DNA from 2 places in the Ruegeria sp. BE1 genome. Region 1 is predicted to be linked to the other one. Evidence: riboswitches for the same ligand, from Rfam matches in the RefSeq annotation. Region 1 holds a riboswitch; the other holds the start of a gene.
The links. A riboswitch is a leader RNA that binds a small molecule or an ion and turns the genes downstream of it on or off. The one in region 1 is predicted to bind thiamine pyrophosphate.

Region 1 (9,989 bases):
GCCGGGGCATAGACCACGCCACGGGTCGGTACACCATTTTCCACCAGCGCGATGTTTACCGTGAAATCGCCGCGGCGGTTGATGAATTCCTTGGTGCCGTCCAGCGGGTCGACGATCAGGAACGTGTCGCCTTTTTCGGAATGCGAAGCGGCCTGTTCCTCGGTCACCAACAGGATGTCGGGGAAAGCGGCGCGCAGCCCGGCTGAAATCAGCGCATCTGCGGCTTCATCCGCTTCGGTCACGGGGCTGGCATCGGATTTGACTTTGACGTCGAAATCATCTGCCTCATAAATCTCCATGATCTTATCCCCCGCTTCCAGGGCCAGACGTCGGATGACAGGGATGAGGGCGTCGTAGGTCACAAAAATGCTCCGTTCCTGTGGTTTGTTGATAGAATATCCTGACGGCCTTATGATGCGCGGGTTACGGATCGGCAAGAAATTCGTGGCAGGATGCAGGCGAAAAAACGGGAAAGACGCTTCGGGTGTATCAGTTTAAGCGAAACCAATCTCTGCTGGGCGGTGCGTTCACAACGCTTGAGCTGATTTTTCACGCGGTTGTTCGAAACATTCGTTCAAGCCACAGCAATGCATTGCTGGCGATTCTGATCAACATTCTTCAGGTTCTGGTCATGGTTGCAGTGTTTTACGCGATCATGTCCTTTATGGGACCGCGTATTTCCCGCGTCCGGGGCGAATTTATCCTGTATTTGCTGTCGGGTGTCTTTCTTTTCCTGATGCACATAAAATCCGTCTCTGCTGTTGCCGGGGTCAGCACAGGTGGCAATCCGATGATGCTGCATTCACCAATGAATATGATGGTGATGTTGTTGGCGACCGCGTTCGCAACCCTATACACACAGATTATGACGGTGTTCATCATCCTCAGCCTGTACAGCGTGATCGTTGCGCCGCTTGAGATACAGGATCCGGGCGGCGCGTTTGGCATGATGATCCTGTCTTGGTTCACCGGATGTTCGGTCGGTATCGTGCTAATGGCCCTGACACCCTGGTTTCCGACTGCGGCCACCATCATCAGTAACATCTATCGCCGCCTGAACATGATCTTTTCGGGTAAGATGTTTTTGGGGAATGCGCTGGGCGGGGCCACGTTGGCGATGTTTGCCTGGAACCCACTGTTCCACATTATTGATCAGTGCCGCGGCTTTGTGTTTCGGAACTACTTTCCGCGAAACTCCAGCTGGGAATATGCGCTATGGGTGGGTCTGGCGCTGTTGCTGATCGGCTTGCTGGGCATTTTCTTTTCACGCCAGCACATCTCTCAAAGCTGGAGCGCGCGGCGCTAGTTTGCCACACGCAGGGTCAGGTTGATCCGTCCGCCTTTTGGCAAAAGCTTGGACGATCCGAACCGGATACGGTCAACACCGTGATAGGTCAGCCGCGCCGGTCCGCCCATGATCACCACATCACCCGAGCTGAGCCAGATCGACTCGGTCTTGCCGCCGCGGGTCTGGTTGCCGATGCGAAACAACGCGTCATCCCCCAGTGAGATTGACAGGACGGGCCAGGAAAAATCGGCCTCATCCTTATCCTGATGCAACCCCATTCGGGCCCCTTCGCCGTAGTAGTTGATCAAACAGCAATCGGGATCGCGTTCCGTGCTGGCAAGGTTGCGCCAAAGGTCCAGGATGGGGGCGGGGATCGCGGGCCACGCCGCGCCTTTGGGATGCTGCGGCTGATACCGATACCCGGCCCGGTCGGTGACCCACCCCAATGCCCCGGCCGAAGTCATCCGTACCGACATTTCCTTGCCCGAAGGCGTGATCGGGCGAAACAGCGGCGCGGTTTTCAGAATCGGACGCAACAGGTCAATCAGACGGGCCTGCGCTGCGCCATCCAGATACGCTTTGTGAATGTCAAACCCGCGTAAATTCAGCCGCGCCATCCAAGATTCCCCGATCCTTGCCAAAACCTTGCCGAAAAAGGCCACAGATTCCCGAAAACCTGCGATTTACAACGCTTGCAGGCCATTCGTCCCGCCCTTATATACGCCGGGACGCGCGACGGTGTAGGGCCCTTGCGCAAATCAGATCGGGGCCGGGTGCCATAACGGGTTCGGACCTCGGACATCGCCTTGAAGAGAAAGGGATTGAACATATGGGAAAAGTAATCGGGATTGATCTCGGGACCACCAACTCGTGCGTGGCCATCATGGACGGCTCGCAGCCGAAGGTCATCGAAAATGCCGAAGGGGCGCGGACCACGCCCTCGATCGTCGCCTTCACCGAAGATGAGCGTCTGGTCGGTCAGCCTGCAAAGCGTCAGGCGGTCACCAACCCCGACAACACGATTTTCGGCGTCAAGCGCCTGATCGGTCGTCGTGTGGATGATGCCGAAGTCGAAAAAGACAAGAAAATGGTGCCGTATGCCATCGTCGATGGCGGCAATGGCGACGCATGGGTTCAGGCCCGTGGCGACAAGTACTCCCCAAGCCAGATCTCGGCCTTCACTCTGGGCAAGATGAAGGAAACCGCCGAGAGCTATCTGGGTGAGGAAGTCACGCAGGCCGTCATCACGGTTCCGGCCTATTTCAACGACGCACAGCGTCAGGCCACCAAAGACGCCGGTAAAATCGCCGGTCTCGAAGTGCTGCGGATCATCAACGAACCGACAGCGGCGGCTCTGGCCTATGGTCTGGACAAAGAAGAAACCCAAACCATCGCGGTTTATGACCTTGGTGGCGGTACTTTCGACGTGACCATTCTGGAAATCGACGACGGTTTGTTCGAGGTCAAATCGACCAACGGCGACACCTTCCTGGGTGGTGAAGACTTTGACATGCGCATCGTCAACTATCTGGCGGATGAGTTCAAAAAAGAACACGGTGTCGATCTGTCTGCGGACAAGATGGCCCTGCAGCGTCTGAAAGAAGCTGCTGAAAAAGCCAAGATCGAGCTGTCCTCGACCTCGCAGACCGAAATCAACCAGCCGTTCATCTCGATGGGCTCGAACGGTCAGCCGCTGCACATGGTCATGAAACTGACCCGTGCCAAGCTGGAATCGCTGGTCTCGGACCTGATCAAGAAGTCGATGAAGCCCTGTGCGGCTGCTCTGAAAGACGCGGGTCTGTCGGCCAGCGACGTGGACGAGGTTGTTCTGGTTGGTGGTATGACCCGGATGCCGAAAGTGATCGAAGAGGTCACCAAATTCTTCGGTAAAGAGCCCCACAAAGGCGTGAACCCGGACGAAGTGGTTGCCATGGGCGCCGCCATTCAGGCCGGCGTTCTGCAAGGCGACGTCAAAGACGTTGTTCTGCTGGACGTGACCCCGCTGTCGCTGGGGATCGAAACGCTGGGTGGCGTGTTCACCCGCCTGATCGACCGCAACACCACCATCCCGACCAAAAAGTCTCAGGTCTTCTCGACCGCCGAGGATAACCAGAACGCCGTGACCATCCGGGTGTTCCAGGGTGAGCGTGAAATGGCCGCGGACAACAAGATCCTGGGTCAGTTCAACCTCGAAGACATCCCGCCCGCACCGCGCGGCATGCCTCAGATCGAGGTGACTTTTGACATCGACGCCAACGGCATTGTCTCGGTTTCGGCCAAGGACAAAGGCACCGGCAAAGAGCAGAAGATCACCATCCAGGCATCGGGCGGTCTGTCGGACGAAGATATCGACAAGATGGTCAAGGACGCCGAGGAAAACGCCGAGGCAGACAAGGAACGCCGCGAGCTGGTGGATGCCAAGAACCAGGCCGAAAGCCTCATCCACTCGACCGAGAAGTCGATGGAAGAGCATGCCGACAAGGTCGATCCGACCACCATCGAAGCGATCGAGCTGGCCATTGCCGCGCTGAAGGATGAGCTGGAAACCGAGAATGCCGACAAGATCAAGTCGGGCATCCAGAACGTGACTGAGGCCGCGATGAAGCTGGGCGAGGCGATCTACAAGTCGCAGTCCGAAGAGGCGGATGACGAACCGGCCGCAGCAGATGCCGCGCCGGGCGATGATGACATTGTCGACGCCGAATTCGAAGATCTGGACGACGACAAACGTAACTAACGGGTAACCGGGCCAATTTGGGCCGGTCCGCTCGCCGGGCCGGCCCGATTACGTTGAGGCAGAAGGAAACACTGATGTCAAAACGCGACTACTATGATGTGCTCGGCGTATCCAAGGGCGCATCAGCGGACGAGATCAAAAAGGGTTTTCGCAAGAAAGCCAAAGAGTTGCATCCTGACCGCAACAAGGACAACCCGGATGCCGAGGCGCAGTTCAAAGAGGCCAATGAGGCCTATGATGTGCTGCGCGATGCGGACAAAAAGGCGGCCTATGACCGCTTTGGCCATGCTGCGTTCGAAAATGGCATGGGCGGCGGTGGCCGTCCCGGCGCTGGATTTGGCCAGGGTGATTTCTCAAGCGCCTTTTCGGACGTGTTTGACGATCTGTTCGGCGATTTCATGGGTGGTCAACGCGGCGGTGCCGGTGGCGGACGTCGCGCCGCGCGTGGCTCGGACCTGCGCTATAACCTGCGTGTGACGCTGGAAGAGGCGTTCTCGGGCCTGCAGAAAACCATCAGCGTACCTGCCGCCGTGGCCTGTTCGGCCTGTGATGGCACGGGTGCCGAAGGCGGCGTTGAGCCTGTTACTTGTCCGACTTGTTCCGGTATGGGCAAGGTCCGCGCGCAGCAGGGATTCTTTACGGTTGAGCGCACCTGCCCGACCTGTTCCGGCCTGGGTCAGATCATCAAGAACCCCTGTAAATCCTGCAACGGTGCGGGCCGCGTGGAAAAAGAACGCGCCCTGTCCGTAAACATTCCCGCCGGTGTCGAAACCGGAACCCGCATTCGCTTGGCGGGTGAGGGTGAGGCCGGAATGCGCGGTGGCCCTCCGGGTGATCTCTATATCTTTGTGGAAGTCTCGGATCACAAACTGTTCGAACGCGACAGCGTGAACCTTTACTGCCGCGTGCCGGTCAGCATGGCCAAAGCAGCATTGGGCGGTTCGATCGAGGTTCCGACCATCGACGGCGGTCGCGGCCGCGTGCAAATCCCGGCCGGCAGCCAGTCAGGTCGCCAGATGCGCCTGCGCGGCAAAGGTATGCCTGCGCTGCGCGGCGGTGGCATTGGCGACATGTTCATCGAACTGGCCGTCGAAACGCCGGTGAACCTGACCAGCCGTCAGAAAGAACTGTTGAAAGAGTTTGATGATCTGGGCGAAGATAACCACCCGGAATCCAAAAGCTTTTTCTCATCCGTCAAATCCTTTTGGGACGGTATGAAGGGCTGAGACGCCGGGTAGGGGGCTCTGCCCCCGCCGCCCTGCGGGCGACTCCCCCGGGATATTTATAGCCAGATGAAACAGGGGATCCGCACTTCATCTGGCTGAAAATATCCCGGAGCGCGAGGCAGAGCCTCGCAAAATCCCCTTGAATATTTTCACTGCGCCTGAGATGGTCCGCCCAACCGTTGGGGTGCCTTGATCAAAGGGCTGAGAGGCGTGAATGCGCTAACCCATCGAACCTGATCCGGGCAATACCGGCGTAGGGAACGGTCTAGCGCGAACAGACGTTTTCCATGCTGCGTTGCCCATTGATGATGGAGCAACGATATGGCGCATATTGCCCTGACTATTGCGGGCTCGGACAGTGGCGGCGGGGCCGGGATACAGGCGGACCTCAAGGCGATGTCTGCCCTGGGTGTCTATGGTGCCAGCGTGATCACCGCCGTAACCGCGCAAAACACGCAGGCTGTGACGGCGGTGCATGGGATACCGCTTGATGTGGTCACGGCCCAGATCGATGCGGTTCTGACCGATCTGAACGTGAACGCGATCAAGATCGGTATGCTGGCAACGCCTGAAATTATCCAAACGGTTGCGGATGCGATTGCCGGGTTTGAAGGGCCTGTCGTGTTGGACCCGGTGATGATCGCCAAGTCGGGCGACGCCTTACTGGCGCAGGAAGCGGTTCAGACATTGCGGGATGTCCTGCTGCCTCGGGCCGCCGTGTTGACCCCCAATCTCCCCGAGGCCGCCTGCCTGTTGGACTGCCGTGTCGCGGAAACACCCGAACAGATGATTGATCAGGGCCTGGCCCTGTGCGCCTTGGGGGCGGGTTCGGTGTTGATGAAAGGCGGCCATGGGCGTGGCGAGATTTGCTATGACCTGTTGATCGAGCCCACAGGGCTGGTCGCTGAATTCACGGCCCCCCGGCGCGCAACGCGAAACACCCACGGCACGGGCTGCACGTTGTCCTCGTCTATTGCGGCAGGACTGGCGCAGGGGCTTGGGTTGGTTGACGCCGTTGGTCAGGCGCATCGCTATCTGCAGGGGGCGATCGCCCGGGCGGATGAGTTGAAGATTGGCAATGGTCACGGGCCGGTTCATCACTTTCATCAGGTTTGGCCTGCGTGACGGTCTGGTCGGTCTTAGGCGCGGGCGTCGCAGGTCTGGCCGTCGCGACCGAGCTGGTGTCTCGGGGCGCGAAGGTACAGGTCTTTGATCCTGCTGGCCCGCCGGGTCCGCATGGGTGCTCGTGGTGGGCCGGGGGCATGCTGGCCCCGTGGTGTGAGTTCGAAAGCGCCGAGGAGCCTGTTTTGCGTCTAGGGCAGACCGCGTTGGAGTGGTGGGCAAGGCACACTTCGGTTCAGCGGCGCGGAACACTGGTTGTGGCCAACCCGCGTGACTTACCCGACCTGCGCCGTTTTGGGCGCCGGACCGAGGGGTTTGGCGAGGTTGAATCCCACGAAATAGCCCAGTTAGAGCCTGATTTGCATGGCTTCACCAAGGCGCTGTATTTCGCAGATGAGGCGCATCTCGACCCGCGTCAGGCGTTGCGGGACCTGTACGCTCACCTGCTGAACCACGGTGTCGAATTTCATCGCAAGCTCGCCCCGGCGCGGCTGGAAAACGCGATTGATTGTCGTGGGCTGCACGCGCGCGAGGTGCTGCACGATCTGCGCGGCGTGAAGGGTGAGATGCTTGTGATCCGCTGCCCCGATGTCTCTCTGACCCGGCCTGTACGTCTGCTCCACCCCAGGATGCCGCTGTACATCGTGCCACGAGGCGAGGGCATCTACATGCTGGGCGCCACGATGATCGAAAGTGAGGACAGCAGCCGCATCACTGCGCGGTCGATGCTGGAATTGCTCAGCGCGGCCTATGCGCTCAACCCCGCATTCGGAGAGGCCGAGGTGCTGGAGATCGGCGTCGATCTGCGCCCGACCTTTCCCGACAACCTGCCGCGTATTCGGCGGCTGGGGCGCACGATCTATGCCAATGGCCTGTACCGCCACGGGTATCTGCTGGCCCCGGCGCTGGCGCAGGGTGTGGCGGATCTGGCGCTGGACAACAAACATTCGGAGATGGTCGATGAAGATCGTGCTTAATGGTGAACCCCAGGAAATTCAGGCTCTAACATTAGCGGAACTGCTGGTGGAACGCGGAGTCTCGGGGCGGGTCGCAACGGCGGTGAACGAAGAATTCGTACCGTCGAGCCTGCGTATTGCCCACAGATTGGCAGATGGCGACCGGGTCGAAATCCTTGCGCCGATGCAGGGGGGCTGAGGATGAAACAGTTTTACGGCACCGAATTGCCTAACCCGCTGATGCTGGGCACGGCGCAATATCCCAGCCCTGCCATTCTGGAACAGGCGTTTCGCGATAGCGGCGCGGGTGTGGCCACCGTCTCACTGCGCCGCGAATCCGGGGCGGGGCAGACATTCTGGCAGATGATCCGCGATCTGGGCGTGTTGGTTCTGCCGAACACCGCCGGGTGCCATACGGTCAAAGAGGCCGTGACCACCGCCCATATGGCGCGAGAAGTGTTCGACACAAAGTGGATCAAGCTGGAGTTGATCGGCCACACGGACAGTCTGCAACCGGATGTGTTCCAACTGGTCGAGGCCGCACGCATTCTGACCGAGGACGGGTTTGAGGTTTTTCCCTACACCACCGACGATCTGATCGTGGGCGAACGTCTGCTGGCGGCTGGGTGTGAGGTGCTGATGCCCTGGGGCGCGCCGATTGGCTCGGGGCGGGGGTTGAACAACGAATACGCTTTGCGCGCCATGCGGGCAGAATTTCCTGATGTGCCGTTGGTGATTGACGCGGGCATTGGTCTGCCCAGCCATGCCGCGCACGCGATGGAGCTGGGCTATGACGCCGTTCTGCTGAACACGGCTGTCGCGCGGGCGGGTGATCCTGTGGCCATGGCGCGGGCCATGATGCAGGCGACCCTTGCCGGGCAACTGGCGCATCAGGCCGACCCGATTGAGGCGCGCGATATGGCCGAGCCCTCGACCCCCGTGATCGGAAAGGCGTTTTTGTCATGAGATTGGATCGGTTCTACCCGATCTTCGATCATTCCGACTGGTTGCGGCGGATGCTGCCCCTTGGGGTCAAGCTGGTGCAGTTGCGGATCAAGGATCAGCCTGACGCGGTGGTGCGCGAACAGATTGCTTTGTCGCGTGATCTGTGCCGCCAGCATGGTGCAGTTCTGGTGGTCAATGACTACTGGCAGGCCGCCATTGAGGCCGGATGCGACTGGATTCATCTGGGGCAAGAAGATTTGGATGAGGCCGATCTGAACGCGATCCGCAAGGCCGGGCTGAAACTGGGCGTCTCAACCCATGATGACGACGAACTGGAACGGGTACTGGCCATGGACCCCGACTATGTGGCGCTGGGTCCGGTCTATCCGACCATTCTGAAAAAGATGAAGTGGGAGCAGCAGGGCCTGCCCCGCGTCACCGAATGGAAGGCGCGCGTGGGCGACATCCCCTTGGTCGGGATCGGCGGCATGAGCGTTGAGCGCGCGCCGGGTGTGTTGCAGGCGGGCGCGGATATCGTCTCGGTCGTGACTGACATCACGCTGAACGCGGACCCCGAATCCCGTGTGCGCGAATGGATTGAGGTCACGCGATGAGCCGTTATGCCCGCCAGACGATCCTGCCCGAACTGGGTGCAGACGGGCAGGGTCGCCTGTCCGCCGCACGTGTACTGGTGGTGGGCGCGGGCGGATTGGCCGCCCCGGTCCTGCCGTTGCTGGCCGGGGCTGGGATCGGGCATCTGACGATCATGGACCGGGATGAGATCGCCCTGTCAAACCTGCACCGGCAGACGTTGTTCACGCCGTCTGACTGTGGCCGCCCAAAGGCCGTGGTCGCGGCTGAACGTTGCCGCGCGTTGAACGATGAGTGCGATATTGTTGCCGAAGAACAGGCTCTAACTAGTGCGAATGTCACTGAATTTGTTCAGCAAGTCGATCTAGTTCTGGATTGCGCCGACAGCTATGCGGCAAGCTATACTCTGTCTGACACCTGCCTTGCCCTTGGCAAACCTTTGATTAGCGCCTCGGTGCTGGGGCTGACCGGCTATGTGGGCGGGTTCTGCGGTGGGGCTCCGTCATTGCGGGCTGTGTTCCCCGACGCGCCGGACAGCGGTGCCAGTTGCGCAACGGCCGGTGTGCTTGGCCCGGTTGTCGGGATCATGGGTGCGATGCAGGCGCAGATGGTGCTGAACTTGATCCTTGGCCTGCAACCCTCGCCCTTGGGTCAGATGGTGCAGTTTGACGCGCGGACCTTTCGCAGCACCACGTTTCGTTTTGATGGCGCCCCGGAGCCTGCACGGCATTTCTCATTCCTGTCTGCTAACCAATTGCGCGCGGACGATGTGATCGTCGAACTCCGCAGCGCAGAGGAAGCGCCTGAACCGATCCATCCCAACGCGCGGCGCACGACTACTGCAAACATCAAAACAGAGCCTAATAAGGATAAAAGGCTAGCACTTTGCTGCGCCACTGGCCTGCGGGCCTGGCGCGCGGCAGAAGAATTGCAACCGGATTGGCCGGGCGAGATTGTCCTCGTCGCGGCCTCAACCTCGTGAACGAAAAGGACCCGCGAGATATGAAGAAACTGATGACAGCCATCGCCCTGCTGGCCGCCGCGCCTGCCTGGGCCGAGGATAAGATGACCGTTCTGCTGGACTGGTTCGTCAACCCCGATCACGGCCCCATCATCGTGGCGCA
Region 2 (9,989 bases), on a different contig from region 1:
TCGGCTATTCGACTTTTCAGATTGCCATCCCGGTAATGTCCGAGTTCGTGCGCGCCTACCCGGCGGTGGATGTGACGGCCCGTGCCATGGCCAGCCATGATCTGTTGCCGATGCTTTATACCGGCGAATTCGATGTCTGCCTGTTCACCGCCAAAGAGCTGCCGCCCGATCTGTCCGGGATCAAACTGGCGGATTCGACTGTTGGATTGATCGTGCCCGAAGGTCATCCTTTGACAGGCGCAAAGGCGGTAACATGGCAAGAGGTCGAAGCGCTCAAGCTGATCCAGCGCGAGCCGACATCCTCGACCCGGCGGATTTTTGAGGCCGCAGCGCGGCTGCGGGGGGTCAAGCTGACGACGATTTTGGGCCTTGGGTCCTGGGGCTCCATCCGGTCGCTGGTGAATTCGGGGGCCGGGGTCGGGGTGGCGCTGGCGCAGGAATGCGAGAATGAGCCCGGTATTCGTTTTGTCCCCATCGAGGATAAGAATCTGACGGTCGCGCATTTTCTGGCCTGTTTGCCCGCAATGCGTCAGACCGCCGCCGTTTCCAGCTTTTTCCGCATCACCGAGCAGTTGCACCCGGCCCGAGGCTGAGTTTTGGGTTCTTCAGGGCGTGAAGGCCGGGTCGGGCTCATGCGCCAGCAGGTCCTGCACCAGCGGGTTGGGAAAGCGGCGGCGCAGGGTGATGGCGTAGAAGGTTTCCTTGATCCGGGGGTGTTCGCGGGCTTCGACCAGCCGGCCTGATGTCAGCTCATCCGTCACAACGATCGGGGCCACAAGGGCAAGGCCGATATCTTCGCGCACCAGCAGGCGCATCATCGCCATATCATCCACCTCGGCCGCGATCTGGGGGCGTTCCGACAACCGGCTGGCCATCGCGTCAAAGGCGGTGCGCACGCTGCTGTCGGTGGTGGGCAGGATAAAGGGCTGTTCGTGCAACAAGTCCTTGATTGGGCGATCCGGGTCCAGACGGTCGGGCGTGCCAACGATGCTGACGGCCTGTTCCGCGATCTGGTGGGTCTCGAACGGGGTCAGGCTGTCATCGGGGGGCGGGCGGTTCATCAGCACCAGATCGAGGTTCAGGGTTTCAAGCCCCTCCATCAGCTCGGTCGGGCTGCCCGAGCGCAGGATCACCTCAACATCCAGCCGCGACAGGATCGGGCGCAGAAACCCGATCTGAAAGTTGCGCGACAGCGTCGCCAATGCCCCGACGCGCAGGGCTTTGCGGGTCTGCACCGTCTCGGTCAGGGTGGCCACAAGCTCTTGCCCTGTCGAGAAAATCGCGTCGGCATGGTCCAGCGCGATACGCCCGGCCTCGGTCAGGTAAAGCTGCCGCCCGCGGCGTTCAAACAGATCATGGCCCAGCCGTTCCTCAAGCTGTTTGATCTGCACCGACAGGGCCGATTGCGACAGGTTCAGCCGCTGCGCCGTTCGGGTCAGGTTGCCGTCATGGGCCACGGCCCAGAAATAGCGCAGGTGATGATAGTTCAAAGGCATATCGTTCTAAATAATAGAATGATACTGATAGAACAATGTATTTTTAACGGCAAAGAATCTGTCCTAACTGACTGTCCCAAACCGATGATCCAGGGACCGTCACCATGTTCTACCTTTTTCTGCCCCTTCTCAGCCCGCTGATCCTGATCGCTGCTGCGATCCATGCCGGGCGTCATCCGGGCCTGCGCCCGGGGCGCGTGCCGCAGATTGCCGAGGCGGCGGCGTTCGCTGCCTTTCTGGTGGCGGGTATCTCTGCAACCCTGCTGGTGGTCTTTGGCCCCGGAACCTCGGGCCTGATCGGGCTGCTTGGGGTTGGGCTGTCGGTCCGGTTGGATGCGGTCAGCGCGGTGATGCTGGTGCTGGTCAGCTTTATCGGCTGGATCGTGTTGCGCTATTCGGCCACCTATATGGATGGTGAGGCGCGGCAGGGGACGTTCACGAAATGGATGGCGCTGACGCTGGCCTCGGTCCTTTTGCTGGTGATGTCAGGGAACCTGATCCAGCTGCTTTTGGCCTGGACTGCAACCAGCCTGGCCTTGCATAAGCTGCTGTTGTTCTATCCCGAACGCGCCACGGCTCAACGGGCGGCCCGCAAAAAGGCGCTGGTGGCGCGATTGAGCGAGGGCGCGCTGGCGCTGGCCATAGGTCTGCTGATCATCGCCATGGGCACCACGGATATTCATACGATCCTGACCACGGTACAGGCCGGATGGATGACCCTGACCGCAGCGCTGCTGATCGCGGTGGCGGCGGTGCTGGCCTCGGCCCAGTTCCCGGTACACGGCTGGCTGACCGAGGTGATGGAGGCCCCCACGCCAGTCTCGGCTCTGTTGCATGCCGGTGTGATCAATGCGGGCGGCTTCCTGCTGATCCGTTTTGCCGATGTGATGCTGGTGGCGCCGGGGGTGATGGCCCTGTTGGTGATGCTGGGCGGGTTCACGGCGCTGTTCGGCGGGCTGGTGATGCTGACGCAGCCAGCGGTCAAGACCTCTCTGGCGTGGTCGACGATTGCGCAGATGGCGTTCATGGTGATGCAATGCGGTCTGGCGCTGTTCCCGCTGGCGCTGCTGCATATCGTGGCGCATTCGCTGTATAAGGCGCATGCTTTCCTCAGCTCGGGCGAGGCGGTCAGGAACGTGGCCGCAATCCACCGCCCCGGACCGATCGCGGTGCCCTCGGCCAGCAATGTGTTGCGCGCCTTTGGGACGGCAATCGTGATCTATGCGCTGGTCGGCACTGTGCTGGGTTTTGACGGCAAATCGGTGCAGGCCATCGCCCTTGGCGTCATCCTGATCTTTGGCGTGGCCTATCTGCTGGCGCAGGGCTTTGCCGATGCCGCGCCGCGCCAGTTGACGCAGCGCACGGTGGTTTATGCGCTGGTGACCTCGGTCAGTTATTTCGCGCTGCAGGTCATCGCACAGCACCTGACCGCCGGGGCCTTGCCCGCCACCCCCGCGCCGGGGCCGCTGGAATGGGCGCTGATCGTGCTGGCGTTGCTGAGCTTTGGCTTCGTTGCCGTGGCGCAGGCCACCTTCCCGCTGTGGGCGTCGCATCCGGCGGCGGCGGGGCTGCGGGTGCATCTGTCAAACGGTCTCTATGCCAATGCCATTTTCGACAAGTTTCTGGACGGTTGGTCCAGACGGTCCGCAGCCTGAAAGGAACTGATGTGATGTTTGCAAAGCTTGAAGCATATCCCGCACCGCTGCTGGAACTGGTGGCCGAGGCGAAATCTGCCGCCCATGCGATCCCGCCGCTGTTCCCGCTGTCGTCGAACGTTGCCGTGAACCCGTTTCTGGGTCAGGCGGATGAGCCGCTGGCCGTGACCTCGGCCCGGCTGGCGCGGGTTGCGGGCACGCGGATCACGCCGGACCGGGCGCATTGGGCCGCCAAGTTGGATGCCGGTGAGATCACCGAGGCCGATATTCTGGATGCGCTCTCAGCCCTTGCTGGGCAGTTCAATACGCCCAGCCTTGAGGATGTGAAAACCGGGCTTGGCGCCGAGGCCCCGCAGCCCGTGGCCCTGCCTACCGTGGCTGAATTAGCGGCTGAGGTGTCTGGCACCGACTGGCCCGGTCTGATCGAAGACCGGATCGGTATCTGGGCCGCCAGCCATTTCGATCAGGGTCAGGCCCTGTGGCAGCAGGCCCGCACGGGCGGCGCGTTCAGTGCCTGGCGCGAGTTTGCCTCGCGCGATCTGACGCCGGAAATTCTTGGCCTGAGCGGGTTTGGGGCGTTTGTTGCGGGCACCAACCGCTCACACTGGCGCGCCATTGGCCGGTCGTCGGAACGGCTGGGGCTGAGCACGGATGCCGCGGCCACCGCCTATCACCGCTGGCTGACGACCCTGGGCGGATGGGCGCAATACGCGCGCTATCTGCTGTGGGAGGCCGAGCTGAAAGGCGAAGCGGACAACACCGTGACCGAGCTGCTGGCCGTCCGCATGGTGTTTGATGAGGCGTTGCTGGACCTCTACGAGGATCAGATCGGCGAAAAATGGGCCGGGGTCATGGCCGCGCATGAGTCACCGGTGACCCCGGATATGGATTTCGTCATCGACGCGGTGCTGCAAGAGGCGGCTGAGCGGGCACAGCAGCGCGCCCTTGCGGACAGGTTGCTGCCGGGCACGGCACGCCCGTCGGGGGGCCGGGCGCAGGTTCAGGCCGCGTTCTGCATCGATGTGCGGTCCGAAGTGTTCCGCCGCGCGCTTGAGGCGCAGGATACCGGGATCGAAACGCTGGGTTTTGCCGGGTTCTTTGGTCTGGCCAGCGCCCACAAGGCCGCCGGGTCGGATGTGACCGAGCTGCACGGCCCGGTTCTGTTGCAGCCTTCGGTCTGTTCTCAGGCCAAGGAGTCTGCGGGCAAGGACCTGTCCCGGCGGTATACGGCGCGGGCGAAGCGGGCCTGGGGCCGGTTCAAGCTGGCGGCTGTGTCTTCGTTTGCTTTTGTCGAGGCGACGGGGCCATTGTATGCGGGCAAGCTGATGCGCGATGCGCTGGGTGTTGGCGGAAAGGCCAAGGTCGATCCCGCACCGCAGCTGGACCCCAATATCGATCTGGACGCGCGGGTCACGATGGCCAAAACGGTGCTGACGGCGATGTCATTGACCGACAATTTTGCCCGCATCGTATTGCTGGCCGGGCACGGTGCGGATGTGACCAACAACCCGCATGAAAGCGCGCTGCATTGTGGCGCTTGCGGCGGGCATGCGGGTGACGTGAATGCGCGCCTGCTGGCCGGGTTGCTGAACGACCCGCAAGTGCGTTCTGGGTTGGCCGAACAGGGGGTCAAAATTCCCGAAGACACGGTCTTTGTTGCCGCAATGCATTACACCACGACCGACCGGGTGCACCTGTATGAGCAGGATTTGCTGGCAGGCAAGGGGTCGGGTGATCTGGCGCGGTTGAAATCCTGGCTGGAGGCTGCTGGGCAGCTTGCGCGGGCCGAACGCGCCGCGCGTCTGCCGAGGGCTGACAAGGCCTCCGATATTCAGCGCCGGGCGCAGGACTGGGCCGAAACCCGCCCCGAATGGGGTCTGGCCGGGTGCCGCGCCTTTATCGCAGCCCCGCGCCACCGCACGGATGGGGCCGATCTGGCGGGGCAGGCGTTCCTGCACAACTATGACTGGCGCAAGGATGATGGGTTTGGCGTGCTGGAGCTGATCATGACCGCGCCCGTGGTGGTCGTCAGCTGGATCAGCCTGCAATATTATGGCTCGACCGTGGCCCCGCGCCTGTTTGGCGGCGGCAACAAGCTGCTGCACAATGTGGTCGGTGGCATCGGCGTGCTCGAGGGCAACAACGGCGCGCCCCGTCCGGGCTTGCCGTGGCAGTCGATCCATGATGGCGAGGGCTATCAGCATGATCCGCTGCGTCTGTCGGTGGTGATCGAAGCCCCGCGCGAGGCGATGTCGGACATCCTGAGCCGTCATCCGCAGGTGCGGGCGTTGTTTGACAATGGCTGGCTGCATCTGATTGCGATGGATGAGCAGGGCAAACTGGCCTGGCGCTATACCGGCGATCTGAACTGGACCCCGATGGCCACCACATCCGATCAGGCCATCGCGGCAGAGTAGGGACAGGGGGAAAGGGTTGTAATCCGACCCATTCCCGCCTAGTCACACCCTCACCTCGGGGTGCGTGCGAAATCACGCTGAGATGCCAGTGGCGAACCCGTTGAACCTGAACCGGCTAGAACCGGCGGAGGGAAAGGTGTCGGATCCATCCATCCTTGCCCTCTCGCCGCAATGGAGGATGACATGAAACATCTGATGATTGCTGCGGGACTTCTGAGCGCGACTACGGCGGTGGCCGCCGATAAACCTCAGCTGACCGTGTATACCTATGACAGCTTTGTCTCGGACTGGGGCCCGGGCCCGCAGGTCAAAGAGGCGTTTGAGGCGATCTGCGACTGTACGCTGAACCTTGTGGGCGTTGAGGACGGCGCCGCCCTGCTGTCGCGCATCCGGCTTGAGGGTGAAACCTCGGACGCGGATGTGGTGCTGGGTCTGGACACCAACCTGATCAACGCCGCCAAGGACACCGGCCTGTTTGCGCCCAGCGGGGTCAGCGCCGAGTATGACCTGCCGATCGAATGGACCGATGAGGTTTTCGCCCCCTATGACTGGGGCTATTTCGCATTTGTCCACAACGCGGATGCGGCGGCCCCTGCGAATTTCGCGGAACTGGCCAAGAGCGACACCAAGATCATCATTCAGGACCCGCGTTCATCCACCCCCGGTCTGGGGTTATTGCTGTGGGTGCATGCCGCCTATGGCGATGAGGCCGAGGACATGTGGGAAGGTCTGGCTGACAATATCGTCACCGTGACCAAAGGCTGGTCCGAAGCGTATGGCCTGTTCCTTGAGGGTGAGGCCGACATGGTCCTCAGCTATACCACCTCACCCGCCTATCATCTGATCGCTGAGGAAGATGCCAGCAAGGCGGCAGCGGCCTTTGACGAAGGCCATTACATGCAGGTCGAAGTGGCGGCGAAACTGGCCAACAGCGATCAGCCGGAACTGGCCGATCAGTTCCTGAACTTCATGGTCTCGGACGCATTCCAGCAGATCATTCCCACGACCAACTGGATGTATCCGGCCGTGACCCCGGCTGACGGGCTGCCCGAAGGGTTCGACACCCTGATCGTGCCCGAGAAATCGCTGCTGTTCACCCCGGATGAGGCCGCCGCGGTGCGGGATCAGGCGCTGGCGGAATGGCTGAGCGCGCTCAGCCAGTAAGCCCATGGCCGGGCATTGGCGCGGCGGCTTTGGTGGCCGCGCTGATCCTTGGGACATTGGCCGCCGTGGGCCTGCGCGCCGAGGCGGCGGGCGGGTTCGGACCCTCGGACTGGGCCGCGTTGCGGTTCACCTTGGTTCAGGCGGTTCTGTCCGCGCTGTTCAGCGCCGCGCTGGCCATTCCGGTGGCGCGCGCCCTGGCCCGGCGGCGGTTTGCCGGGCGGCGGGTGTTGATCGCGCTGTTGGGCGCGCCTTTCATTCTGCCGGTCATTGTCGCCATTCTCGGGCTGTTGCAGGTCTTTGGCCGGGCGGGCTGGATTTCCGAGCTGTTGGGCGTCTTTGGCCTGCCGCCGATCCGCATCTATGGGCTGCACGGGGTGGTGCTGGCCCATGTGTTTTTCAACCTGCCGCTGGCCACGCGGCTGATCCTGCAGGCGTGGCAAGAGGTTCCGGCGGAACGGTTTCGGCTGGCTGCGCAGCTGGGCTGTGACGGCTGGGCCATGTTCCGTCTGATCGAATGGCCGATGCTGCGCCGCATTCTGCCGGGTGTCTTGGCGGTGATCTTTGCGATATGCCTGACCAGTTTTGCCGTCGCTCTGACATTGGGCGGCGGGCCGCGCGCCACGACGCTGGAACTGGCGATCTATCAGGCGTTTACCTATGATTTCGATCTGGGCCGCGCGGCGTTGTTGTCGGGATTGCAACTGGCCCTGACCGCCGCTGCCGCGCTGGCGGCGCTGAAATTCTCACGCGGCGACGGATTCGGGGCCGGGCTGGACCGGGCCATTCGCCGCTGGGATGGTGGCGCGCCGGTTCTTGATGCCGTCTGGATCGTGGCGGCTGCGGGGTTCCTGCTGTTGCCACTGGCGGCGGTGGCGATCTCGGGCATTGCCGGGGTGTTCGAGATGCCGGCGCTGGTGTTTCGCGCGGCGGTGATCTCGGTTCTGGTGGCGGCGGCCAGCACGATGGTGCTGCTGATGCTGGCCCTGCCCATGGCGATGGCGGTGGCGACCGGGCGTCATGGCATTGTTGAGCTGAGCGGCATTCTGGGGCTGGCGGCCTCACCTTTGGTGATTGGCACCGGGCTGTTCATCCTGATCCGCCCGGTGGCGAACCCCACGACGCTGGCACTGCCGGTGACGGCGTTGGTGAATGCGGTGATGGCTTTGCCCTTTGCCCTGCGCATTCTGGTGCCTGCCGCGCGGGATGTGGTTGACCGCCACGGGCGGCTGGCGCTGTCTCTCGATATGGGTAAATGGGTGTTTTTCACCCGCGTTCTTCTGCCCCGGATGCGACCGCAAATCCGGTTTGCGGCAGGGCTGGCGGCAGCGCTGTCGATGGGGGATCTTGGGGTGATCGCCCTGTTTGCCGACCCGCAGATTGCCACGCTGCCCTTGCAGATTTACCGCTTGATGGGCGCCTATCAGATGCAGGCGGCGGCGGGTGCGGCGCTGTTGTTGCTGATACTGTCGATGGGCGCATTCTGGCTTTTGGACCGAGGGGGACGGGCGCATGCTGAAACTTGAGCGCTGCAGTGTGCAGAATGGCGGCTTTGCGCTGCAGGCCGATTTCTCGGTTCCCGCCGGGGCCAGCGTGGCGATTGTCGGCCCTTCGGGGGCCGGAAAATCCACACTGCTTGAGGCGATTGCCGGGTTTCGCGACCTCTCAGACGGGCAAATCCTATGGGATGGGGTGCGGATTTCCGACCTTGCGCCGGGCAAGCGTCCTTTGGCGATGCTGTTTCAGGATGGCAATCTGTTTCCGCATCTGACAGTTGAGCAGAACGTGGCCCTTGGGCTGCGCCCCAATGGGCGGCTGTCAGAGGCGGAAAACGCGCAGGTTCAGACGGCTCTGACCCGCGTCGGCCTGCCCGATTATGGCGAGCGGAAACCGGCGGAATTATCCGGTGGGCAGCAAAGCCGCGTCGCGCTGGCGCGGGTATTGGTGCAGCGCCGAAACATGCTGTTGCTGGACGAACCCTTTGCGGCGCTGGGGCCCGCGCTGAAGACCGAGATGCTGGACCTTGTTGCCCGACTGCTGGCCGAGACGGGCACGACCCTGTTGATGGTCAGTCATGATCCGCAGGACGCACGCCGCATTGCCGATCAGACGGTATTGGTGGCCGAGGGCTGCGCCCATGCGCCAGCCCCGACCGCGCAGCTGTTTGACAACCCGCCGCCCAGCCTGCGCGCCTATCTGGGCTGACCGCTAGCGGCGGTGGTGAAAGATGAAACCCAGAAAGTTCAGCAAAAGCTGTGCCGCCAGAATCTGCGTGCTTTCGGTCTGGTCGTAGGCCGGGGCGACCTCGACCAGATCAATGCCCACCACGTCGCCGCGCTTGGCCAGCCCCTGCAGGATTTCCAGCACGTCATAGTACAGAAACCCGCCATGGCTGGGCGTGCCGGTGCCCGGCGCGATTGAGGGACAAAAGGCATCAATATCGATGGTGACATAGTACCGCGCGCCCTGCGGGATGCGGTCCAGCACGCCGTCTGTGCCCAGTTTGCGCACCTGCCGCACCGACAGAATATCCGAGCCGCGGGCGCGGGCGTCGTCATACCCCTCTTTCGCGGTTGAGGACACGTTGCGGATGCCCAGCTGCGTCATGCCCGAAACGTAATCCTGTTCAATCGCGCGCCGCATCGGGTTGCCGTGCCCCTCGGTCACGCCGTGGCGTTCATCGACGAAATCCAGATGCGCGTCGATCTGCACCACGTGGATCGGACCGTTCTTGTCGCAATCGTCAGCAAAGGCGCGGATGCAGGGGATATTGACCGAGTGATCGCCGCCGATGGTCACGGGCAGAGCCCCCGCATCGAGGATTTTCTTCACCCCGTATTCGATATTGGCATGGCTTTCGCGGGTCTTGGTGTGAATGATATCGGCATCGCCCAGATCGACGATCCGCACATCGCCGCCCAGATAGGTGGCGTCATCCTCATGATCATAGGCCCCGGCGTGGCCAAAGCTGAATAGGGTCGATGCCTCGCGCACCGCCCGTGGCCCGAACCGCGCGCCCGAGCGATACTGGCATCCGAAATCAAACGGCGCGCCTAGGATGGCTACGTCGGCGTCAATCTGATCCCAGTCGGCCACGTAAGGTTTTTTGCCAAACGTGGCGATGCCGACAAAGGGCAGGTTCAAACGCCCCGATTCATATCCGTGATCTGACATGTGCTCTCCTGTTTTGTGCGGGTTTGTTGTGCCGTTGGGGCAAGAGTCGGGCCGAGACAATCACAGAAACCCCGTCAGGGAAAATC

Region 2: linked by a shared signal. The riboswitch ahead of thiB (thiamine ABC transporter substrate binding subunit) and the one ahead of thiD (bifunctional hydroxymethylpyrimidine kinase/phosphomethylpyrimidine kinase) in region 1 are both predicted to bind thiamine pyrophosphate.

The regions. Positions count from the first base shown of each region.
Region 1 is NZ_JBQFTY010000003.1:77,990-87,978, forward strand. Features, by position in the region: gene cysQ (3'(2'),5'-bisphosphate nucleotidase CysQ) at 1-362, opposite strand, end outside; gene ACR0J5_RS10470 (ABC transporter permease) at 485-1,306, shown strand; gene ACR0J5_RS10475 (alpha-ketoglutarate-dependent dioxygenase AlkB family protein) at 1,303-1,905, opposite strand; gene dnaK (molecular chaperone DnaK) at 2,118-4,025, shown strand; gene dnaJ (molecular chaperone DnaJ) at 4,100-5,251, shown strand; TPP riboswitch at 5,422-5,528, shown strand; gene thiD (bifunctional hydroxymethylpyrimidine kinase/phosphomethylpyrimidine kinase) at 5,573-6,376, shown strand; gene ACR0J5_RS10495 (FAD-dependent oxidoreductase) at 6,373-7,350, shown strand; gene thiS (sulfur carrier protein ThiS) at 7,334-7,528, shown strand; gene ACR0J5_RS10505 (thiazole synthase) at 7,531-8,295, shown strand; gene ACR0J5_RS10510 (thiamine phosphate synthase) at 8,292-8,888, shown strand; gene ACR0J5_RS10515 (ThiF family adenylyltransferase) at 8,885-9,847, shown strand; gene ACR0J5_RS10520 (ABC transporter substrate-binding protein) at 9,868-9,989, shown strand, end outside.
Region 2 is NZ_JBQFTY010000004.1:397,651-407,639, forward strand. Features, by position in the region: gene ACR0J5_RS14705 (LysR substrate-binding domain-containing protein) at 1-593, shown strand, start outside; gene ACR0J5_RS14710 (LysR family transcriptional regulator) at 606-1,496, opposite strand; gene ACR0J5_RS14715 (proton-conducting transporter transmembrane domain-containing protein) at 1,601-3,151, shown strand; gene ACR0J5_RS14720 (YbcC family protein) at 3,166-5,568, shown strand; TPP riboswitch at 5,615-5,719, shown strand; gene thiB (thiamine ABC transporter substrate binding subunit) at 5,752-6,732, shown strand; gene ACR0J5_RS14730 (thiamine/thiamine pyrophosphate ABC transporter permease ThiP) at 6,708-8,255, shown strand; gene ACR0J5_RS14735 (thiamine ABC transporter ATP-binding protein) at 8,242-8,934, shown strand; gene speB (agmatinase) at 8,938-9,903, opposite strand.